4 regions of the Klebsiella sp. PL-2018 genome follow, and region 1 is predicted to be linked to each of the others. Evidence: predicted binding sites of a transcription regulator. Region 1 holds the regulator's gene; each other region holds the start of a gene.
The links. Region 1 encodes CRP, which controls carbon source genes, mostly activating them, when cyclic AMP is high. Its sites were predicted from a motif close to ATGTGANNNNNNTCACAT; they were not measured.
Positions count from the first base shown of each region.

Region 1 (6,066 bases):
CTGGCTGTGGGTCACCCACAGCTTCATGTCTTCCAGATAGTGCGAGTTAAAGCCGGGTTCCTGCATCGCCTGATTCAGCGAGTTAAACAGCGCGTTATGCGCCTGATTAACGCGCATGCGCTGGTAGGCCAGCGCCGGGGCCTGATGATCGTCGCTGAGGATCAGCCTGATCGCTTCCTGATCGGCTTCCAGCGCATCGTGGGCATTTTTGCGCAGCAGCCCGCTTTGCCACTGTGGCCATAGCCAGACCATTCCGCCGAAGGCGATCAGACAGCCAATCAGCGTATCAATCAGTCTGGCGATGATAAACTGCTCGCCGTTCAGGGTGAGCAGCTGCAGAGTGTACACCGCCGTCACCGTAAACCCGACCATCGCCCAGCCGTAGTGCTTGCGGATAATCAGATAGCTTAACAGCGTGATGAACAGCATCGCGGTCAGCGTATAGCCTTCAGGAACGTGAAAGTGCAGCGTGAGCCCGGCAATGACCAGTCCCGCAATGGTTCCGGCAGCCCGATGGACGATACGTACCCGGGTTGCGCCGTAGCCGTTTTGCGTCACGAACAGCACGGTCATCAGGATCCAGTAGGGCTTAGGCAGATGCAGCGCGCTGCCCATCAGGCTGGCGACGCTCAGCATCACGCTGATACGCGCCGCGTTTCGTAACGCCGGCGACTTAAGCGACAGATAGTTTTTCAACGCGGGCAGCAGCGGCAGGCGGCGGGTTTTATCCGCCATCAGGTTACGCGCGTATAGCGGGCGCTGGGTGCGCAGAACCCTGGCAATGCGGCTGAAGTGCCAGGCGCAGAACTGGCCAACCGGATTATCCGGATGCTGCCAGGCGATTTTTTCCAGCGCGCCGATCTGTTTATCCATCTGAAAGCGCTGAGGATAACGGTGGTAGAGGAGATCGTCCGCCAGCTCCCGCAGGCGGGCGGCAACGGTTTGCGCGTTCCAGCGAATCACCGCTTCCGCGTGGCTGCGCTCCACCAGTTTCTGCACCTCTTCCGGCTGATGAAGACTGACGGAAATATGTTCCTGAAGGTCCAGTCCAACCTGGAAAGCGCGCAGCAGGCGTTTGTGATCGCTGCGCTGGTTAGCCGCCAGCATATGCATCTGCTGATAGCACTGGGTAATCAGATCCACCACCTTCTGCTGGCGGTTGAGCAGCGGCGGCAGCGATGTGGCGGGGTCCGTATGCTGGGTAAGCAGACTGTATTTGGCCTCGCAGTAGTTGGCCAGCTCCCGGTAGAGCAGGCTTAATGATTCGCGCAGCGGCTGTTCGCGCCACAGCCAAAACCAGAACCAGTTAAACACGCCATACCATAAGGTGCCCATGGCGTAGATTAACAGCGGCTCCCAGATCGGCATATTGCCAGCGAGACTGAGGGTAAAAATAGCCGCGATAAGCGAGGCGGGCAGCAGCCGAGCGTGCAGGGAGCTGATTTCGGCGGTGACGCCGAGGATGAGCGCCAGACCCGTGAGGATCAGCGGCAAAGGGATGTCTCGCTGCAGAAGGAGCTGAACGATCAGGCTACAGCCGGCAAACAGGCTGCCGCCGATAATCAGGCGTTTAAAGAAGCGTTTATGCGGCGTATCCAGCCCGGCAACGTTGCAGCAGGCGGGAACTAGAGAAAACAGCAGCCCCTGCTGGAGATGACCGAGCAGAAGCCCAATCGCAACCGGCAGACACAACACCAGCGTTTGCCGCAGTGCATAGTTGACTTCCGGGTGGTAAATCAGCCTGCGCCACATGAGGGGAAAACAAAAACGGCGTATTGTTAGGCAATACGCCGTTTTACCGACTTAACGGGTACCGTAGACGACGATAGTTTTACCGTGCGCGGAGATCAGGTTTTGATCTTCCAGCATTTTCAGGATGCGGCCAACGGTCTCGCGGGAGCATCCGACGATCTGACCAATTTCCTGGCGGGTAATTTTAATTTGCATACCGTCCGGGTGGGTCATCGCATCCGGCTGTTTAGCCAGGTTCAGCAGCGTCTGAGCGATACGACCGGTAACGTCAAGGAAGGCGAGGTTGCCGACTTTCTCAGACGTGACCTGCAGACGACGAGCCATCTGCGAAGAGAGACGCATCAGGATGTCCGGGTTAACCTGGATCAGCTGACGGAACTTTTTGTAGGAGATTTCGGCCACTTCACATGCGGTTTTCGCACGTACCCAAGCGCTACGCTCCTGGCCTTCTTCAAACAAGCCTAATTCACCGATGAAATCGCCCTGATTAAGGTAAGAGAGGATCATCTCTTTACCTTCTTCATCCTTGATGAGTACAGCCACGGAGCCTTTAACGATGTAGTACAACGTTTCTGCTTTCTCACCCTGGTGGATCAGCGTGCTCTTTGATGGGTACTTATGAATGTGGCAATGAGACAAGAACCATTCAAGGGTAGGGTCTGTTTGCGGTTTGCCAAGCACCATGCGCGGTTATCCTCTGTTATAAGCTATCTCCGGGTGCCGACACTACACGGCATCCGGGCATGCAATCGTATTGAATCCCTATACCTGGGAATCCGGCTGAAATTTTTCTGCAGCCTGTAATGTGAAGTCCTCTGCATACATGCAGTACATCAATGTATTACTGTAGCATCCAGATTGTTTTAGCATAGCTTTCGCCGCATGTCTCCTGGTGTCTCGCTTCAGCATGACCCAGGTCGCCTTCCGTTGCTAGAATTGTTATGTACGCGTAATCTGTCAGGAAAATTACAGCCCTGGAGTTAAATTTATGCAAGCGCGAGTGAAGTGGGTTGAAGGGTTAACCTTCATCGGTGAGTCGGCTTCTGGTCACCAGATTCTGATGGACGGCAATTCCGGGGATAAAGCGCCTAGCCCAATGGAAATGGTACTGATGGCGGCAGGCGGATGCAGCGCGATTGATGTGGTTTCCATATTGCAGAAGGGCCGCCAGAACGTCACCAACTGCGAAGTTAAGCTGACCTCGGAGCGCCGCGAAGAGGCGCCGCGTCTGTTTACCCATATCAATCTGCATTTTATCGTGACCGGTAAAGAACTGAAGGACGCTGCCGTGTCTCGCGCGGTCGACCTGTCGGCGGAAAAGTATTGTTCCGTCGCGCTGATGCTTGAGAAAGCGGTAAACATTACCCACTCTTATGAAGTGATCGAAGGGTAAGCCGAATGCGCCCCGGCCGGCAATCGCGCCACCGGGGTTCTGGCTACTCGCTGATTTTCCTGCCTTCCATCAGCCGCTCAACCAGCGGCGCCATAATCAGTTCCATCGCCAGCCCCATTTTCCCGCCCGGTACCACCAGGGTATTCATATGCGAAATAAACGAGCCCTGCAGCATCGCCAGTAGCCAGGGGAAATCGATATTTTTTAGATTACGGAAATGGATAACGACAAAACTTTCATCCAGTGAAGGAATGGCTTTGGCCGCAAACGGGTTGGACGTATCCACCGTCGGTACGCGCTGAAAGTTGAGGTGGGTGCGTGAAAACTGCGGGGTGATAAAGTTGATGTAATCTTCCATCGAGCGGACCACGGAATCCATGACCGCCTCACGAGAGTGTCCGCGCTCGCTGGTGTCGCGGATAAGCTTCTGGATCCACTCAAGATTGACGATGGGCACCACGCCGACCAGCAGGTCGACATGGTTTGCTACGTTATGCTGTGGCGTCACAACGCCGCCGTGCAGGCCTTCATAAAACAGGACGTCAGTCGGTTCCGGCAGCGGCTGCCAGGGCGTGAAGGTCCCCGGAACCTGATTCCACGGCACGGCCTCGTCATAGGTATGTAAATATTTGCGCGACTGGCCTTTGCCGCTTTGCCCATATTCGGCGAACGTGTGTTCCAGCAGGCCGAAGTCGTTAGCCTCGGGGCCAAAGTAGCTGATATGTTTGCCCTGATCGCGTGCTTTACGGATCGCCATGTCCATTTCCGGACGGGTATAGCGGTGAAAGCTATCGCCTTCAACTTCGGCGGCGTGCAGATTAAGCTGGGCGAAAATTTTGCGAAAAGCGAGGCTGGTGGTCGTGGTTCCCGCGCCGCTGGAGCCCGTGACGGCAATCACCGGATGTTTGGCAGACATAACAACTCCCAGAGTAAACGATAGTGTGTGCCGCCTTAGCCGTGAAACTGCTTGCGGGGCATGATATTCACCGTTTCGTGCAGTTCTGACCACACCAGCACGGCTTCTCCGCTTTTCAACTGCTGTTTAACATCCGCGACTTTATCCGTCAGCGAACGTTCATGTTCACCATAATCGGTGCCTTCACGTAATACAAAACTTTCGATCAGGTTATCCAGCGTTTCGGGATCGAGATCTTGCCAGGGAATGATCATATTTGCGCTCCTAGCCAACGGGTTAGCCAATCCGGGATGCGTTTTTCAAGCCACATTTCAGGCTTACGCAGCGTGCCGCCGACGAAGCCAACGTGCCCGCCGTGCTCCGTGAGCTGATATTCGACATTCGCCGGCAGCTGCTCCTGCGGGGGAATCGAGTGGTGATCCATAAAGGGATCGTCCTTCGCGTGAATAATCAGCGTGGGCTTAGTGATATCGCTCAGGCGCGGCATGGCGCTACACTGGCGATAGTAGTCCAGCGCATCGGCAAAACCGTGGATCCTGGCCGTAATGCAATCGTCAAACTCGCGGATACGGCGCATGCTTTTTAGCTGGCGTAAATCGACGGGCAGAGAGCCGGGATAGGCTTTTAGCTTACGCGCGGCGTTGGCTTTCAGCAGGTTGAGCAGGTAGCGCTGATAAACGCGGGAGAAACCTTTGTCCATATGATAGCTACAGGCTTCCAGCATAAACGGCGCCGAGACGATAACCGCGGCATCAACGGGAATAGCGTCGCCTTCTTTTGCCAGCAGGCAGCCCAGCATATTGCCCCCGAGCGAATATCCCACCGCGGCGGTGGGGACCGTGCCGTACTCGCGCTGGAGCCAGCGCAGAAACCAGGAGCCGTCTTCCGTTTCGCCCGAGTGGTAGATGCGGTTATTCCGGTTGGGTTCGCCGCTACAGCCGCGAAAGTGCATTACCACGCCCAGCCAGCCGCGCTGCATTGCCGCATGGATAAGTCCGTGTGCGTAAGGGCTGTGTAGGCTCCCCTCCAGGCCATGAAATACCACCAGACGAGGTTTATGGCGCGCCTGAGAAGGGTCTTCACTCCATGCCAGATCGACAAAATCGCCGTCCGGCAATTCCAGACGCTGCCAGTGGGGAGTAAAGCGGAGTTTGCGACGGATTAGCCGCGGCAACATGGTTTGCAAATGACGATTGCCTACGCCGCGCATCGGATGAAACTGCTGCGAGTCGTCTTCAGGGGGCGTCATTTCTGTAGGAGTGATATCAACCATAGCACCAGAGCAATAAATAATCTTTATAACATACTATACCGCGCATGAAGTGCGCAGGTTAGCCCATATGTGGCCTTGCGGCTAATCGGCCAGCAGGTTACGTGAAAAGAGATGAAAATCGACGCCGGGTTTACGCCGCCATAGCCGCGCTTTCCGCGCGCCGGTTGCCGCTGTTTCACCGGTCTCTTCAAACATTCCGGAGGCTTCGAAGCGGCGAATCAGGCTTTTGCGTTGAATCGGCTGACCAAGGATGATTTCCGTGGCTTCCAGCAGCTGACCATGGGTAAAGGTCTCCGGCAGACAGTAAACCGGCAGTAAAGAGTACATCGTTTTTTGGCGTAAGCGATGCAGACCGGCGTCGATAATCGTTTGATGATCGAAAGCCAGCGAATAGCTATCCAGCTGCGCCACCGGCACCCAGCGGGCATCGCTGACGCTGGCGATATGCGGCTGACACTCTACCCACGAGATTAACGCAAACCAGGCGATAGTCAGGCTCCAGCCGCGCGGATCGCGATCCGGCCCGGAGAAGGTGTCGAGCTGCTCCAGCCATGACGGTGAAATCCCGGTTTTTTCCGTGAGCTTACGTAGCGCCGTGGCGCGGGTTGAATCATCGTGCGCCAGATCGATAAAGCCGCCGGGTAGCCCCCACGCCCCCTGCTGCGGTGGATTAGCGCGCTCAACCAGCAGAACGCACAGCGCCCCTTCATGCAGGGTAAACAGGACGCTATC
Region 1 is NZ_CP077673.1:5,386,520-5,392,585, reverse strand. Features, by position in the region: gene MKleb_RS25550 (YccS/YhfK family putative transporter) at 1-1,752, opposite strand, end outside; gene crp (cAMP-activated global transcriptional regulator CRP) at 1,804-2,436, opposite strand; gene MKleb_RS25540 (OsmC family protein) at 2,741-3,145, shown strand; gene MKleb_RS25535 (phosphoribulokinase) at 3,189-4,061, opposite strand; gene MKleb_RS25530 (YheU family protein) at 4,097-4,315, opposite strand; gene MKleb_RS25525 (hydrolase) at 4,312-5,271, opposite strand; gene MKleb_RS25520 (NUDIX hydrolase) at 5,416-6,066, opposite strand, start outside.

Region 2 (6,066 bases), 2.6 Mb from region 1:
TAGCCAATGGACGCCATTGACAGATGGGTACTGACCTGGCTGCCCACCAGCGCGCCCGCGCCGATGCCGATATTAAAGATCCCCGAAAATAACGACATCGCCACGTCGGTCGCGTCCGGCGCCAGCGCCAGCACTTTGACCTGCATACCGAGACCGATAATCATGATCGCCACGCCCCAGAAGACGCTCAGCAGCATCAGGTGGTTGGCGTTGTGCGAGGCGGGCAGCAGCAGCAGCAGGCACGCCAGCAGCAGGCCAATCGCCGCGTTAATTAACCCGGACGCATGCAGGTTGCCGAGCTTACCAAAGAGGATGCTGCCGACGATGCCCGCGCCGCCCAGGGTCAACAGCAGCACGGTAGCGAAGTTGCCGCTCAGGCCGGCGACCGTCTGAACGAACGGTTCAATGTAGCTGTAGGCGGTATAGTGCGCGGTCACCACAATCACCGTCAGCAAATAGATGCTCAGCAGCGCAGGGCGACGGAACAGCACCGGCAGGCTTTTCAGCGACCCTGAGTGCTCGCTCGGCAGCTTAGGCAGCAGCTTGATCAGGCACACCATGGTAACCAGCGCACCGAGGCCGATGACCAGGAACGTGGTGCGCCAGCCAAAGTATTGCCCGACGATACGGCCAATCGGGATACCGAAGACCATCGCCAGCGCGGTACCGGTGGCAATCAGGCTCAGCGCCTGCGCGCGTTTACCCGCAGGCGCCATTCGTATAGCCAGCGCCGAGGTGATTGACCAGAACACCGCGTGGGCAAAGGCGATACCGATACGGCTGATCACCAGCACGTTGAAGTTCCAGGCCAGGAACGACAGCACGTGGCTGGCGATAAACAGGATAAACAGGCCAACCAGCAGGCGACGGCGCTCCATCTTGCTGGTCAGCAGCATAAAGGGCAGCGACATCAGGGCGACAACCCAGGCGTAGATCGTCAGCATAATCCCAACCTGCGCCGTTTCCATGCCAAAGCTGTCGGCGATATCCGACAGCAGGCCCACGGGCGCAAATTCGGTGGTATTAAAGATAAATGCCGCAATCGCAAGCGTGACTACGCGCAGCCACGCGACCTTGCGTGAAACCGTATTTGTCATCATAAGTTCAGGGCTGGTTACAAAGAGGAAAGAAGTGGGACGATCTTAAAACGATTGCTGCTGAAAATACAACCATTTTGTGATCTACATCTCATTTTCACTTCAGCCAGATTTTCGGCACTAACGGATTAATTTTTCTATTAAACGTGTGGATTTCTCACGTTTATGTCATGTTATCGATAAGTAAAAAAAATAGAGGGACAGAACAATGCAGGAAATTAGCTTTTATCTGGTGGATGCCTTCAGCGATCGGAGCTTTGGCGGCAACGCGGCGGCCGTTTGCCCGCTGACCGAATGGCTGCCGGACGAAACGCTGTTGAAAATGGCGCAGCAGCACAATCAGTCGGAGACCGCGTTTTTTGTGCGTACGGATGAGGGGTATGAGCTGCGTTGGTTTACCACGCTGGATGAGATCAACCTCTGCGGCCACGCGACCCTGGCGGCCTCGCACGTCATTTTTGAATATTTTGACCACCCCTCATCGACAATCGTATTTAGTACCCGCTTTGTCGGTGAGCTTCGCGTCACGCGCAGCGGCGACTGGCTGACCCTGGATTTCCCAGCCTGGGCGACGACCGCCGTTGAGCAGCCGCCTGCGGAGCTGCTGGCCGGGCTGGGGCTGAGCGACGCGGTGGAAGTCCGCGTGGCGCGTGATTACCTGGTGGTTTTAGCCGACCGTCAGCAGGTGGAGGCGGTGCGTCCGGATATGCAGCTGCTTGAGCGCCTCGGCAAAATGATCTGTATCAGCGCCCCGGACGAAGAGTATGACTTTGTCAGCCGTTTCTTCTGTCCGGGCGAGGCGGTGGCGGAAGACCCGGTCACCGGCTCGGCGCACAGTATGCTGATTCCCTACTGGGGCGAGAAGCTCGGCAAAACGGATATGCAGGCGCGGCAGGTGTCGGCCCGCGGCGGCGACCTGCGCTGCCAGTGGCGGGGCGACCGGGTTCTGATCGGCGGTCAGGCGACCACCTACTTAATCGGCACGATTACGCTTCGTTAAGGAGGGACGGTGACGGAAATTCCTTTTTATCTGGTGGCGGCGTTCAGCGACCAGCCTTTCGCCGGCAACCCGGCTGCGGTATGCCTGCTTAAAAAGTGGCTGCCGGATGAGCTGCTGCTCAAAATGGCGCAGCAGCACAACCAGTCGGAAACCGCGTTTGTGGTACCTGAGAGCGATGGTTTTGCGCTGCGCTGGTTTACCACCCGCAATGAGGTCAATCTCTGTGGCCACGGCACGCTTGCCAGCGCGCACGTGATATTTCATCACCTGGATTATCCTGATGCGCTGATTCACTTCGCGACCGCTTCCGGTCGGCTGACCGTGAGCCGCGAGGGCGACTGGCTGACCCTGGATTTCCCGGCGGGAGAAACGGAAGAGCGCGAGCCGCCCGCGGAGATGCTCTCCGCGCTGGGGATTGAGCGCTACCTGCATGCCCGCAAGGGGCGCGCATGGCTTATCGAACTGGCCTCCCGTGAGCAGGTCGAAGCCCTGCGGCCGAATATTGCTGCGATGACGCCTGGCGAACATAAAGTGACCGTGACCGCCGCGGGCAGCGGGGAATATGACTTCGTTAGCCGCTTTTTCTCACCCGGTGAAGCGGTGTGGGAAGATCCGGTAACCGGTTCGGCGCATACTATGCTGATCCCCTACTGGAGCGCAAAGCGCGGTAAAACTCAGCTGCTGGCGCGCCAGGTTTCCGCGCGCGGCGGCGATATGCGCTGCGAGCTGAAAGGAAAACGCGTATTGATGAGCGGCCAGGCGGTGACCTATTTAAATGGCGTAATAACGCTACGCTAGCTCACCCGTCATCATAAGACGGGATCGGCAACAGACCCGCCGATCCCGAATCCGAGTGGGTTACCCGGCAAACTTATCCTGCGCGCTATTCCTGCGAAACCTGCATGGAAAATAGGCCATCACGGTAGACGGGCGATATTGGCTTTAATCACTTCGATAGAGTGGCGGAATTTCTCCGCTTCATCATCGGCCAGCTGCAGTTCAATAATCTGCTGCACGCCGCTTTGCGTCAGCACCGCGGGAACGCCAGCCGCCGCGCCGGTTACGCCATATTCCCCGTCAAGAATGCACGACACCGCCAGCGCGCGATGGCTGCCGGTGAAAATATTGCGGCAGATTTCGGCGATGGTTCCGGCGACGCCGTACTCCGTGCAGCCTTTGCCGGCGTAAATCTCAAACCCCAGCTTGCGCACCTTTTCGGCAATCAGCTCCCGGTCGAGAGCCTGGCCGGTATGTTTTTGGTAAACATCGGCGATGGCGGAGCCGTAAACCGCCGAGTGTGACCACACCGGAAACTGGGTATCGCCATGCTCGCCAAGAATAAAGGCGTCGATGCTTTGCGCGCCGATATCCAGCGCCTGGGCCAGTACCCGGCGTAAGCGCGTCGTATCCAGCCAGACGCCGGTACCCAGCACCTGGCCGCGCGGCAGGCCCGAAAGCTGCCACACCTGCCAGGTGATGATGTCGCAGGGGTTGGTGGCAACCAAAAAGATGCCGTTGAAGCCGCCGCGCATCATCTGCGGGACGATGCTTTTGACGATTTTTGCCGTGTTGGTCAGTTCGTCCAGCCGGGTTTGACCCGGCTTGAGCGCGCCGCCGGAAACGGTGATAACCGCGATATCGACATCGGCGCAGTCGCTGGCTTCCCGGGTGGAAATCGTCATCATGCCCGGCATGTAGGCGGCCGCGTCGCTCAGGTCCTGAGCGTGCGCTTCGGCGCGTGAGGTATTGAGATCGACAAGGATCAGCTCCTCGCAAATATTCTGGTTTAACAGGGCGTAGGCCGCTGAGGCGCCGACGTTTCCGGCCCCGATAATCATCACCTTGCGCGCTTTGGTATTCATCGTATTTTCCTGATAAAAGACGTTATGTCGCAAAATTACTGCCTCTCAAGGGGGGAGCGCAAGTCGGGTCAGAAGCTATAAGTTAATGCTATGGCGGCTCCGCGGACGCCCCGCGCTACAGTACGCTCAAAAAAGGAGCTTCTTTATGTACACTATCGCCGCGACCCCGCTAAATCACCCGGATCTGACCGCCTTAATTGCCGAGCTGGACGCATACCAGCAGACGCTCTACCCGGCGGAAAGCAATCATCTTATCGACCTGAGCGCGCTACCGGCGGCGTCGGTCATCGCGCTCATTATCCGCGATGCGCAGCACCGGGCCGTCGGCTGTGGGGCCATCGTGCTCGGCGAAGAGGGGGTTGGCGAGATGAAAAGGGTATTTATTCACCCGGCCCATCGCGGCCAGCAGCTGGGGGAAAAACTGCTGGCGGCGCTGGAGAAAGAGGCGATAAATCGCGAATGCCATACCGTACGCCTGGAAACGGGCATCCATCAGCACGCCGCCGTCGCGTTATACACGCGCAATGGCTACCAGGCCCGCAGCGCCTTTGCGCCGTATCAGCCGGATCCGTTAAGCATTTTTATGGAGAAGCTGCTGCTTGTCGATCTTCGTTCAGCAGCGCTATAAACGCCTCGAGCTGGCGAGTTTTCGCCCCGCGCCGCCAGACCAGCCAGGTCGTCAGCCAGCGCCACTCTTCGGCCAGCGGCCAGGCGGATACCTGCTGATGGCCCGGCATACTCTCCAGCATGCTGCGCGGCATCAGCGCCAGTCCGGCGCCGGCAATGACGCAGGCCAGCATCCCGTGGTAGGACTCCATCTCATGGATCCGCCCCGGGGTGGCGCGATCGGCGTGGAACCAGCTCTCAAAATGACGGCGATAGGAGCAGTTGGCGCGAAACGCGTAGACGCTGGCGCCGTTCACTTCGCTGGCGCGGGCAATGGGCGGGTGGCCAAAGGGCGCGACGATCATCATCTCTTCCGGGAACACCGGTAACCCTTCCAGCCCCGGGTGCACCAGCGGACCGTCAACGAACGCCGCGCTCAGATTTCCCTCAAGTACGCCGTCGATCATGGTACCGGAAGGACCGGTGGAGAGGGCCAGGTGAATCTTGGGATAGCGCTGATTAAAGTGCGCCAGGGTAGGGGAAATGCGCACGGCGGCGGTACTCTCCAGCGAGCCGAGCGAAAACAGCCCCTGAGGTTCATCTCCGGCGACCACCATCCTCGCTTCATCAACAAGGGCGAGGATCTGCTGGCTATAGCGTAAAAAGCTGTGCCCGGCGGGGGATAACCGCAGCCGCTGATTTTCGCGAATAAACAGTTCGACGCCGAGATCCGCCTCCAGCTGGCGGATGCGTGTGGTCAGGTTTGACGGCACGCGATGCACCTTCTGCGCGGCCTGGGTAATGCTGCCGGTGCTGGCGACGGCGTTGAACATCTCAAGCTGGGTCAGATCCATAGCGTTCTTCTTTTGTGAATGGGTTGCTTAATATTATTCATTTTTAATGAAAGGAAGGGTAAGCCAGAATAAGGTCACTTCGCAATCAACACAGAGAGAAAAACGATGAATTTATCTGCTACTCATGCGATTTCCGTGAGTCCGACCACCGGTGAAACTTTGTCGTCTGTACCCTGGGCCAGCGAACAGCAGGTCGATGCGGCCATTGCCCTTGCGGAACAGGGGTATCGTCAGTGGCGCAACGTCAGCGTGGCGGAGCGCGCGGCGACGCTGCGTAACGTCGGTAGCGCGATGCGCGCCCGTGGCGAAGCGCTGGCGCAAATGATTAGTCGCGAAATGGGTAAACCGATTGCCCAGGCGCGCGGCGAAGTGGCTAAATCCGCCAATCTTTGTGACTGGTATGCTGAACACGGCCCGGCGATGCTCAATACCGAGGCGACGCTGGTTGAAGACAATAAAGCGGTGATTGAGTACCGCCCGATGGGGGCTATCCTTGCTGTCATGCCGTGGAACTTCCCGGTGTGGCAGGTGCTGCGCGGCGCGGTGCCCATTCTGCTGGCGGGCAACAGCTATCTGCTTAAGCATGCGCCAAACGTGCTGGGCAGCGCGGCGATGATCGGCGAAATTTTTGCCGCTGCGGGCGTGCC
Region 2 is NZ_CP077673.1:2,739,941-2,746,006, forward strand. Features, by position in the region: gene MKleb_RS12710 (sugar transporter) at 1-1,100, opposite strand, end outside; gene MKleb_RS12715 (PhzF family phenazine biosynthesis protein) at 1,306-2,097, shown strand; gene MKleb_RS12720 (PhzF family phenazine biosynthesis protein) at 2,107-2,895, shown strand; gene MKleb_RS12725 (L-lactate dehydrogenase) at 3,015-3,959, opposite strand; gene MKleb_RS12730 (GNAT family N-acetyltransferase) at 4,105-4,587, shown strand; gene ptrR (putrescine utilization regulator PtrR) at 4,541-5,419, opposite strand; gene sad (succinate-semialdehyde dehydrogenase) at 5,525-6,066, shown strand, end outside.
Region 2: MKleb_RS12710 (sugar transporter) is a predicted target of CRP. The motif match lies at 1,175-1,192, and genes of this name have one in related genera.

Region 3 (6,066 bases), 2.6 Mb from region 1:
AGGTGAGATGCAATTTATAAAACAACTTTTCATAAAATTTGAAAGTATGTTCGTAAGGTAGTATTGTTCATAGCAACGCTAACGAACTATCGCGGGAGTGCCCGCAGAGCATTCAGGAGAGTAAAGCATGAAAATCGCACTGATGATGGAAAACAGCCAGGCGAACAAAAACGCCATCATCCTCAATGAGTTAAACGCCGTTGCTGAAGAAAAAGGCTTCCCGGTTTACAACGTCGGTATGAGCGATGAAAACGATCATCATCTGACCTATATTCATCTGGGGATCATGGCCAGTATCCTGCTGAATTCGAAAGCGGTGGACTTTGTGGTGACCGGCTGCGGTACCGGGCAGGGCGCGCTGATGTCGCTGAATATTCACCCTGGCGTGGTATGCGGCTACTGTATCGACCCTGCTGATGCCTTCCTGTTTGCGCAGATCAACAACGGTAACGCGCTTTCTCTGCCGTTTGCGAAGGGTTTTGGCTGGGGCGCAGAGCTGAACGTACGCTTTATCTTTGAAAAAGCTTTTACCGGCCGCAACGGCGAAGGTTATCCGCCGGAGCGTAAAGAGCCTCAGGTGCGTAACGCCGGGATCCTGAACGCGGTTAAAGCGGCCGTGGTTAAGGAAAACAATCTGGATACGCTGCGCGCGATCGATCCGGAGCTGGTGAAAACCGCCGTTTCTGGCCCTCGTTTCCAGCAGTGCTTCTTTGAGAACTGCCAGGATAAAGAGATCGAAGCGTTTGTGCGCCAGATCGTCGGTTAATATCCCGTCATGATGAGATGCTAAAGGCCAGCGCTGCTGGCCTTTTCTTTGGCTACTTCTTTTTGTTCGATACGCTGCTACCCGCCTCTTTGGCCAGATGCAGGCTATCAATCATGCCGACCAGGCAAATCACCGCGATAAAAATAAACGACAGGCGGAAGCTGATGCCCGGCAGGTGAGAAAGCGTAAACCATTCGCTGAACGTTTCCCCAAGACGAATGCCTATCGCGCCGAGCGTGATGCCCAGCCCCACGGCCAGCTGTGACGCGGTGCTGAACAGGGTATTGGCGTAGCTCATTTGCGCGGAAGGCACATCGGCAAACGCGAGCGTGCTGATGCCGGTAAACTGGATAGAGCGGAAGACCCCGCCGAGATAGAGAATCACAAAGATCAGCCAAACCGGCGTTTGCGGCGTTAAAAAAGCGCAGGCCAGCAGCGACAAAACGTTTAATGCGCCGTTAATCAGCAGCAGGCGGCGAAAGCCCAGCCAGCGGATCAGCGGCGTTGTGAGGGGCTTGATGGTTAAGTTGCCGACGAACACGGCCAGCACCAGCAGCCCCGAGTGGAAGGGGTCCATACCAAATCCGACCTGGAAAAGCAGCGGCAGCAGAAACGGCACGGCGCTAATGGAGGCGCGGAACAGGGAACCGCCGTACATGGTGACCCGGAAGGTGGGGATCTTGAGCGCATCAAGGCGCACCATCGGCCACCTGGTGCGGCGGAAGTGCCGCAGCGCGAAGAGCATGCAGCCCAGGCCCAACGCCAGTAGCGCCAGCGTCTGCCAGCCCAGAGGCTGGCGATCGCCGAGCAGCTCCATGGCGGCGACCAGGCTAACCATCGCCACCGAGGTGGCAACAAAGCCGGAAAGGTCGAAGGGGCGCTGCTCATCTTCGCGAATATTCGGAATGATACGCAGCGACAGGGCGATAGCGATAAGCCCGAGCGGCACGTTAATAAAGAAGATCCAGTGCCAGCTGGCGTAGCGGGTGATAAATCCGCCCAGCGGTGGGCCAATAATGGGCGCGACCAGCGCCGGCCAGGTCAGGGTGGCAATCGCCTTAATCAACTGGTGCTTCGGTGTGGTACGTAGTACCGCCAGCCGGCCAACGGGCACCATCAGCGCGCCGCCTATCCCCTGCAGAATACGCATCGCGACGAACACATCGACGTTGGTCGACAGCCCGCAAAAAACCGACGCCAGGGTAAAAATCGCCAGCGCGAGAGTAAAGATTTTCCGCGCGCCAAAACGATCGGCGATCCAGCCGCTGGCCGGTATCAGAACCGCAAGGGTAATAAGATAAGCGCTAATCCCGATATTGAGGTCGACCGCCGTCACGCCAAAATCTTTCGCCATGTCGGGCAGGGCAGTGGCTATCACCGTGCCGTCGAGAAACTCCATAAAAAAGGCGGCAGCCACCAGCAGCGCAGGTGCTGAAAAAGAACGGTCGTCCCTGGAAGAGGTGTGTGTACTCATTATTGTGTCGCTGCCATAGCAAAGAGAGCGCAGATTGGTCCGGAGCGTTCGGCTATTCACTATCCGGTTCTGCCCATTTTGTTTATAAATTAAATTATTTTGGTAAAAAATAGGTGATTTAGCGCACGTTTATATTGATTTTTGTGATGTAAGTCATATTATAACCATCAGGGCATTAACACCTGCATAACAAAAATGGAGTCAACCATGAAACTGCGCAAAATCCTGAAGAGCATGTTCGAAAACTACTGCAAAACCTTCAAAGACGTACCGCCTGGCGCTATGTTCTGATAAAAAAACCTGCTGCGGCAGGTTTTTTTATATCCCGGGATTTAGGGTACTATTACGCTCCTGAAAAAAGGAGTGAAAAATGTCTCAACATCTTACCGAGCACGACGAGCTGGTCTCTGACGTGGTTGCCTGCCAGTTAGTTATCAAACAGATCCTTGACGTCATCGACGTCATCGCCCCCGTCGAGGTGCGCGAAAAAATGACCACCCAGCTGAAAGCCATCGATTTTGCCAGCCACCCGGCATCGGCTGACCCGGTGACCCTGCGGGCGGTACAAAAGGCCATCGCGCTGATTGAACTGAAATTCACCCCGCAGGAAGAAGCGCACTAGCGGCGTCAGCCCCGCCATCATTGTGATAGCGGGGCGTTATCACCTGTTAGTGGGAGACGGCGGTTTGAACGGCGCCTTCCTGCGTATCTTTAAACAGCCTGCTGTTGCCCCAGCACTCTTCGTACCGGTGGCCAACTAAATCTTCAACGACAAGGCGAACGTCCGGTGCGATATCGGCGATCTTACCGCCTGCTTTAATACGCGCGACTTCCTGCAGCACTACCAGATGCGCCTTGCGATCGAGTTTCATCTGCTTACTGAACACAATGGCTGCCAGCGCCAGCAGAATCACACCCGCACAAAACACCACCGCAATCGCGGTGACCGCGCTCTCTGGCTGCGTATGTGCTTTCGACTGAAAGCCGTAGAAGCTGAGGATCGCCCCCATGGAAAAGACGATAATCGAGCGCAAAATTTTACCGGAGAAAGTCATGGCTCCCGCATAGATCCCTTCGCGGCGACGGCCGGTATAGATTTCATCGACATCCGCCAAAAAGGTGTAAACGGTCCAGGGAATATAGTACACGCCGCCGGTGCCCAGGCCGAAGAGTACGGTAATGCCAAACATCAGGACGGTGGCCAGATGCGCCGGCAGATGGAAGAACCACAGCGAGGTGTAGAGCAGAACGGCAAAGATAACCACGCCCAGCGCCAGAATATACGGCTTACTGAAACCTTTCTTCACGCACAGGCCGATAAACAGGGCCGTTGATACCAGCTGCAGGATGGAGTTCAGACTGTTAAGCCCGGCCACCATCGCCGGATCGTGCTGCAGCACGAATATAACAAAGTAGGTGAAGATCGAGGCAAAAAGCCACTCGGCGCCGAAGCCGCAGAGATACATGCCCAGGTGTTTACGGAATACGCGCAGGTAAAACGTTGAGCGCATATCTTTCGCCAGCATGAGCAGAGTATTGAACAGTCCCTTTTTCTCTCCCTTGCTTATCTCCTCTTCGCGGGGACGCTCCCAGCTGCAGTACCACAGGCAGGAGATGGCCACGACAAGAATGACGCCGTAGGTCAGCCCGGTGAGAAAAAACGGGGTGGCGGATTCTTTACCATAAAGCAGGATGAACTGCCCGGGGATAAATGCCGCGAGAAAGTTGGCCAGTTTGCCGAAAATCGCTTTATAACCGGTAAGCTTTGAACGCAGTGAGAAATCGTCGGTCATTTCGGTCGCCAATGTTTCATAGGGGACCATAATCGAGGTATAAATGATTTCAAAGACGACGTAGGTGCACAGGTAGTACCAAAAGCCGAGGCCTTCTACCCACAGCAGCGGGTAGAACATCATCAGCGGAATGCCAATCAACAAAAAGAAACGGCGACGACCAAAGCGTTTACCCAGCCGCGTTTTGCCAAAGTTATCGGTGAGATAGCCCATCAGCGGGTTACTAATTGCGTCGATAATGCTGGCGACGGAAAAAATAAAGGAGGCTTCGATCAGCGTCAGCCCACAGAAGGTTGTATAAAAATAGAGCAGCCATGCGCCGCTGATCGCCAGTGCGCCGCTTCCCAGTAAATTCCCGCCGCCGTAGGCTAACTGATGGCGTAACAAAATCGGTCTTCCCTGCAGCCCCTGTGGGGCTGAAGCCGTATATCTTGCCATTAAAGTAAACTCCGTGTTTTAAATTTTTGAAACAGTGTTTTTATATTCTCAACCCGTGGTTTTAAACGTGATCCAGATCACCAATACCCTGCTAATTCCTCCGGCGGAGCAGGAATGAGATCTGGTTAAAAGTTTTTAATGCTTTTCTGGAATAAAAACGGCGCCGAAGCGCCGAAAAAGAAGGGGGACAGAGAACCTGTGATTAAAGAGAGCGCTGGCCCGAACAGGCGAGTTCTGATGATTTATCGCCGGCGAGCATCCGCCGGCATGGCGTTATACGCGCTGTTGACTGACCAGATCCAGCAGGTGGCTATCGGTTTGTTGTACGCTGGTTCCGGCATTTTTCGCATGACGGATTTCTTCAAGAATGGTCTCCAGCAGCATGCCATCCTGATCCTGCTCTTCAGCAAGCAGCGTCAGAAAACGTAGGGTTGATTCATCGCTTTGCGCCTTCGCCTCTTCCGCCAGGCTGGAAAGTATTGTGCTGCGCTGCTGATAATCTTCGACGGTTTTGCTAAAGAGATCTTCCAGGGACGAACATTCAGTGCCGTAGGTTCCTTCTGCTTTCACAACGGGCCAGGCGGCTGATTTTTTCATAAAATCAAAGACCCGCATCATCTGCGTGATACTGGCTTGCGCTCGGTTACGGAGAAAAGTGGCGGTACCGTTCAACCGTTGCTGAGTACACCATTCGCTCAAATGCAGATACAAATTTGAGGTATAGAACTCAAGATTCATCTGGTTATTCAGCTTTTGAACCATTCTTGGTACGGCCATACAAATATCCTTATTCACTTTGGAGGGGGCGGCGTCATATCTTGACGCATCTACATCAGGGTCGCCTTAGAAATTACGGTGCACAGAGAGAGTCCTGAGTAATAGTATTCAGGATTTCTGTACAGCCGTTTGAATTAAATTTCTTATCTCAACAAATATAGAATAGCGCCATATTTGAATTAAGAAAACTCTCAATGAGTGATATTTACATTTCGTTACAACATCCGTATTTATCTTGAAAAGAGGGTCTTTTGTAAGAACAAAGTCTGATGTTTAACGATCGCATATAAGCTTATTTTGCTGATTTTAAATGTTTTTATTTCCGCGCCTCATTAATTGATAGCAGTTCTAATGATTTTGTTGAAATTGTGTTTTAAAAATAATGATTAATAATTCTATTTTGTGGTAGCCTGCGAGTGAGAAAATGATGAGGTTAATTTAAAAAGATGCTGCTTTTGTAAACACATTATTGCTAACAGGCTATCTGAAGGAGTCGGAAATGAAAAAAGTTGCGGTGCTGCTGGCACCGGGTTTTGAGGAAGGTGAAGCGATTGTGGTGATTGATATTCTTCGCCGCTTACACCTCGATGTCGAACTGCTCTCCTGCGCCGATTCGCGCGCGGTGGTGAGCTATCACGATATCCCCATGGTGGCGGACAGCACGCTAACAGAGCGCGCCGGGATACTGTACGACGCGGTGGTTCTGCCCGGCGGCCCGCAGGGAAGCGTCAATCTTGCCGCCAGCCGGGACGTCGTGGCGTTTATTTCGGCCCACGATACCGCGGGAAAGCTGATCTGTCCGATCTGTTCGGCGGCGG
Region 3 is NZ_CP077673.1:2,119,485-2,125,550, forward strand. Features, by position in the region: gene MKleb_RS09835 (RpiB/LacA/LacB family sugar-phosphate isomerase) at 128-766, shown strand; gene MKleb_RS09840 (MFS transporter) at 819-2,240, opposite strand; gene azuC (stress response protein AzuC) at 2,448-2,531, shown strand; gene MKleb_RS09850 (DUF2766 family protein) at 2,611-2,862, shown strand; gene MKleb_RS09855 (MFS transporter) at 2,909-4,420, opposite strand; gene MKleb_RS09860 (non-heme ferritin-like protein) at 4,745-5,248, opposite strand; gene MKleb_RS09865 (DJ-1/PfpI family protein) at 5,748-6,066, shown strand, end outside.
Region 3: azuC (stress response protein AzuC) is a predicted target of CRP. The motif match lies at 2,382-2,399, and genes of this name have one in related genera.

Region 4 (6,066 bases), 810 kb from region 1:
GCAAATATTCGTGATTTAGATCACATCTTTGAGCGGAAATAAAAAAGCCCGCGCGCGGCGGGCTGTGGCAGGCAGGCGAAAAGCTTAGCGTTCGGCGTCGGCGAGCTGCCGTTCATAGACCTTGAAGAACGGACGATAGAGCATCCAGGCATTAAAAATGGCGAACAGGCACATGCAGAGGTTTTTCCAGCTGCCGTTGGCTGACCACGCCGCGCCAAGCGGCGCCGGCATCGACCACGGCAGCATCGCCACCGCCCGATCGAGAACCCCAAGATGAGTTAAATACCAGGCGATACAGGCGTTTATCAGCGGTACAAAAAGAAACGGCAGCAGGAAAACCGGGTTCATGATAATCGGAAAGCCGAACAATATCGGCTCATTGATGTTAAACAGCGAGGGCAGCAGGCCAATTTTCCCCACGCTTTTCAGCTGCCGCGAACGGCTGCGCATCGCCATAAAAACCAGCGGCAGCGTCGAGCCGATGCCGCCGATCAGCAGGTAGAAATCCCAGAATCCCTGCAGGTAGATATGCGGCAGCGTAGCGGAACCGGCGGCCAGCGCCTGCTGGTTTTCAAACAGATAGGTCATCCAGAACGGGTTCATAATCCCGGTGATAATCAGCGCGCCGTGAATGCCGACAAACCAAAGCAGGTTGCAGATAAATAAAGAAATTAATACCGCAGTTAGGGTATCGGAGGCCACCACCAGCGGCCGCACCGCTTCGCTAATCAGCTCCGGTAAAATGCGCCCGGTGCTCTGCAGCAGCAGCGCGTTGATGACGCTAATAGAGAGCATCACCACCAGCAGCGGGATCAGCAGCTGAAAGCCGTTGCGGGTCATCACCGGCACCTCTTCCGGTAGGCGGATGCACCAGCCTTTCTTATAGAAAAAGCGCACGATTTCAATAGAGTAAGTGCTTGAAATCAGCGCGGTAAAAATCCCCATTCCGCCGAGGAAAATATTGGTCGCGCCGTTGTCGCGAAAGCCGATAAACAGCAAAAACGCCAGGCAGCCGGTCAGCCCGCAGAGCCGCTCCGGCAGCCGGTACTGCTTGGCAAGGCTGGCGCTGGCGCCGAAGGCCACAATCAGCGCCACCAGCCCGATAGTCAATTCAAAGGTTGGCAGCAGAATGGGCCGCAGCTGGAAATAGAACTGGCCGAAAGCCGATGCGCCGTTAATGGAAACGGGCGGAAACAAAATCGGCACCAGCAAACTTCCCACAATCACAAACGGCATCGCCAGCGCAAAGCTGTCGCGCATCGCCGTAATGTGGTTATTGCGCGTCAGAACGTTGGCCAGCGGCGCCAGCCGCTGTTCGATGATATCGACGGCAACATTCATCAACTGAATGTTCATAATCCTGCCTTTAAGAATAGAGGTGTCGCCAGGATGATCGCGCACTCCCGGGTAAAGTAAAAGCCCGCCATAGGTGATCGTGGTCACAATAAATAAATCCACTAACGGAAAGCGCTTTCCGTTTTATATCCGTTATGACTATAGTCGGCGCATCCATCTCATCAGGAGCGATATATGAAAAAGATAATGTTGTGCTGTTCCGCGGGCATGTCCACCAGCCTGCTGGTGAAAAAAATGATCGCCGAAGCCGAGCAGCGCGGTCTGCCGGTGGAGATCAACGCCTTTGGCGTCGCGGAATTCGATCAACAGGTCGGCCATTACCAGGTGGTCCTGCTGGGGCCGCAGGTGAAATACATGCAGAAAGATCTGCAAAAGCAGGCTGATAAATACGGTATCCGCGTGGAACCCATCAACATGATGGATTACGGCATGCAGAAAGGCGGCGCCGTACTGGATTTCGCGCTTTCCCTTATCGATAACAAAAACTAAGGAAAGATCATGAGCTCTCTGTACGCGAAGCTGATCGCCGTGATTGAACAGAAGATCACGCCTATGGCGGGGGCGATCGGCCAACAAAAATACGTCACCTCCATCCGCGACGGTTTTATTACCGCCCTGCCCTTTATGATCGTCGGCTCGTTTTTGCTGGTCTTTATCTTCCCGCCGTTTTCCCCGGATACGACGTGGGGCTTTGCCCGCGCCTGGCTGCAATTTTCTCTCGATCATCGAGATGCGCTGATGCTGCCGTTTAACTTCAGCATGGGGGTGATGACGCTGTTTATCGCCGTCGGGATCGCCGCCAGCCTGGCAAAACACCATAACCTGGACTCGCTGACCGCCGGGATGCTGTCGCTGATGTCGTTCCTGCTGGTGGCCGCGCCGCTGAAAGATGGCCAGATCTCCACCGCCTACTTCTCCGGCCAGGGGATCTTCACCGCAATTCTGGTGGCGATTTACTCTACCGAGCTGTACGCCTTCCTCAAACGCCACAATATTACGATCGGTCTGCCGCCTGAAGTGCCGGCGGGCGTGGCTCGCTCGTTTGAGATCCTGATCCCGGTGCTGGCGATCGTGCTGACTCTGCATCCGCTGAATCTGTTTATCGAAGCGCAGCTGGGCATGATCATCCCGGAAGCGATCATGTCGCTGGTGAAACCGCTGGTGGCGGCGTCCGATACTCTACCGGCGATTCTGCTGTCGGTGCTGGTATGCCAGGTGCTGTGGTTTGCCGGCATTCACGGGGCGCTGATCGTCACCGGGATTATGAATCCGTTCTGGATGGCGAACCTGTCGATCAACCAGGCGGCGATGGCCGCAGGCACCGCGATCCCGCATATCTATGTCCAGGGCTTCTGGGATCACTATCTGCTGATCGGCGGCGTCGGCTCCACCCTGCCGCTGGCTTTGATGCTGCTGCGCAGTAAGGCGGTGCATCTGCGGACGATTGGCCGGATGGGCGTGGTGCCGGGCGTATTTAACATCAACGAACCGATTCTGTTCGGCGCGCCGATCATTATGAATCCGCTGTTCTTCCTGCCGTTCGTGCTGGTGCCGATGATCAACGCAACCCTGGCCTACTTTGCGCTGAAGCTGGACCTGGTGAGCCGCGTGGTGTCGATGACGCCGTGGACGACGCCGGCCCCTATCGGCGCCTCGTGGGCAGCGAACTGGAGCTTTAGCCCGGTGATCATGTGCCTGATTTGCATGGCGACGGCGATGGTGATGTATCTGCCGTTCCTCAAAGCCTACGAAAAACAGCTGCTGGAGCAGGAGCACGCTAACGCGGCGGCCCAGGCCGAAAGCGCGCCGCAGTCCGCATAATTAATACTATTCAGAGGTTTGTCATGGAATTAGAAGAACAGGTAATGGGTATCATCATCAACGCCGGGCAGTCGCGTAGTCTCTGTTACGAAGCGCTGAGCTGCGCTAAAGCGGGTGATTTCGCCGCCGCCGACGAAAAAATGAAAGAAGCGGCGCATTTTGCCCGCGAGGCGCATTTGGTACAGACCCAGCTGATTGAGGCCGACGAAGGCGAGGGTAAAACCAAAATGACTCTGGTGATGGTTCACGCTCAGGATCATCTGATGACCTCGATTCTGGCGAAAGAGCTGATCGGCGAACTGATCGCCATTTACCGCTCGCGACCGCTGCACGCGTAGGGTTCCCCCTCTCCGGGGAGAGGAGATGACGTAGCCCGGGTAAGGCGTTTACACCGCAACCCGGGAAAACGGTAAATGCTCATGTCACCTGGCTGGCTGACTTCCCGGCTCGCGCTGCGCTTAGCCGGGCTACCTGAACTACACGCGTAGCGGCCCGGGAAACCGTCGACCACAATTAAGGACAACCATGCTACATCTGGGTTTAGACATTGGCGGCACCAAAATGGAAGCCGTCCTGCTCAACGCGGCGGGCGAATGCGTCTATCGCCAGCGCCGTCCGACGCATAAAGAGAGTTATCAGGCGTTTATGCAGCAACTGCTCGGACTGATTGCGACCGTCCGCGACTGGAGCGAACGGCCGTTTACTCTCGGCATCGGCCTGCCGGGGGCTATCGACCCGCAAAGCGGCCTGATTAAAAACTGTAACTGTCTGGTGCTCAACGGCCACGACCTGCGTCATGACCTGATGCGGGAACTTGGTCAACCGGTATGGATGGCGAACGATGCCGACTGCTTCACCCTCTCTGAGGCGGTGGACGGCGCGGGCGCGGGGGCAACGACCGTATTCGGCGTTATCATCGGTACCGGCTGCGGCGGCGGCGTTGCGGTGAACCAACGGCTGCTCGGCGGGCCTAACGCCATCGCTGGCGAATGGGGACACAATCCCCTGCCGGAGTACCGCCCCGAGCGCGACGGCCCGGCGCAGCCCTGCTACTGCGGCAAAGAGAACTGCATCGAAAGCTTTATCTCCGGTACCGGCTTTGCCCGCCGCTACGGCGAGCAGGCGCCTGCGGAAGCGATTATCGCCGCCGCGCAAAACGGCGAACCGCAGGCGCTGGCCCACTGGCGGCATTTTATTGACGCTTTCGGCCGTAGCCTGGCGTCGGTAATCAATATCCTCGATCCGCAGGTGATTGTACTGGGCGGTGGGCTCTCCAACGTCGGGCAAATCTATGAGCAGCTGCCGGCGGCGATTGTCCCGTATCTCTTTTCCGACAGCTGCCGAACGCAGATCAAACAGGCCCGCTTCGGCGACGCCAGCGGCGTGCGCGGCGCGGCCTGGCTGCCGGTTCTGGCCAACGCTGAAGCCGGTCGGCGGTAGACACTTTTTTCAGCAGGTATGCTAAGCTAGGCGAAAATATTCAGACAGAAAATGCCATGCCAACCATTGATGATGTTTCAAGATTAGCGAATGTCTCGCGAGCGACGGTATCCCGCGTGCTGACCGGCACGCGGGGCGTGCGCGAAGAGAGCCGGGAAGCGGTGCTGCGCGCGGTAGAGGAACTTAACTACCGCCCGAGCTTTGCCGCGCAAAACCTCGCCAGTCAGACATCCAATCACGTGGGGCTGGTGATCCCGGCGAACGATGACAGCAGCGGCGCGCGCCTGCTGCCGATGCTCTCGCTAGCGCTGAAGGGGCTGAATAAAAACCTGATAGTTCAGTACGTCACGGATGCGGCGGAACAGGCGGCGGTCGTCGACGATTTACAGCGCCAGTGCGTGGCGGTGGTGGTGCTCGGCGCCGTGCCGGCGGATGCGCCGCGCAACGTGATCTCCTTTGACCGCTTCAGCATTGCCGGGGTCAATAATCAGGGCTACGACTACGCTTTTGCCACCGAAAGCGCCTGCCGCTACGTGATCGGCAAGGGCCATCGCAATATCGCGCTGATCGTTGATAACGACAGCGATGACGCCAGCCGCCAGATGCTCGAAGGCTATCGCAACGTCCTGCAAAACTACTCCATCCCTTTTAACCGGCAGCTGATGCTGGCGGCCAACGATAACGTTGAACAGGCGCTGCTGACGCTGATTAATAGCTTCAGCAAATACTCGGTGATTATCGTGAAACGGGACCGCTACGCCGCCGAAGCGATGCGCCTGCTGCGCGAGTTCAACGTTGCCGTACCGCAGGAGGTCTCGCTGCTGAGCCTGGAAGATTCTCCCCTCGCCTCGCTGCTCAATCCGCCGCTGACCTGTATCTCCTGGCCGCTGGAGCAACTGATGGAGAACTGCCTGCAGCGTATCCGCAACCTGATTGACGAGCGCCCCACCTTCTCTCCCGAAGGGCGCACGCTGGCGGGCCGCCTGATCCCCCGCCAGTCGGTGGCCGATCTCTCCTGATTTCAGCGTCCGGCCTTCCGCGTGGCCGGGCCTTTTCCTCTCCCGCCGCGGGTTCGCACGCTAATCATTCGCCTCACATCTAAATAAGAATTATTTTCATTTATAAATAGCTTGTGCTATATAACATAGCAATGGCTATAAATGATGATTAATTAACCGCAACGTTGTGAGGGACCTTATGCTGCACCTGCCACCCCTGAAGCATCTGATGTTTGCCGCCACGCTGGCGCTGCTGGCCGTCGCCCCCGTCCAGGCAAAAGAGAAATTTAAAGTGATTACCACCTTCACGGTGATCGCCGATATGGCGCAAAACGTCGCGGGCGACGCCGCCGACGTCAGCTCCATCACCAAACCGGGGGCCGAGATCCATGAATATCAGCCGACCCCCGGGGATATCAAACGCGCGCAGGGCGCGCAGCTGATCCTCGCC
Region 4 is NZ_CP077673.1:4,573,149-4,579,214, forward strand. Features, by position in the region: gene MKleb_RS21415 (PTS sugar transporter subunit IIC) at 85-1,356, opposite strand; gene MKleb_RS21420 (PTS sugar transporter subunit IIB) at 1,531-1,845, shown strand; gene MKleb_RS21425 (PTS sugar transporter subunit IIC) at 1,855-3,177, shown strand; gene MKleb_RS21430 (PTS lactose/cellobiose transporter subunit IIA) at 3,201-3,515, shown strand; gene MKleb_RS21435 (ROK family protein) at 3,703-4,617, shown strand; gene MKleb_RS21440 (LacI family DNA-binding transcriptional regulator) at 4,674-5,636, shown strand; gene MKleb_RS21445 (metal ABC transporter substrate-binding protein) at 5,815-6,066, shown strand, end outside.
Region 4: MKleb_RS21415 (PTS sugar transporter subunit IIC) is a predicted target of CRP. The motif match lies at 1,428-1,445, and genes of this name have one in related genera.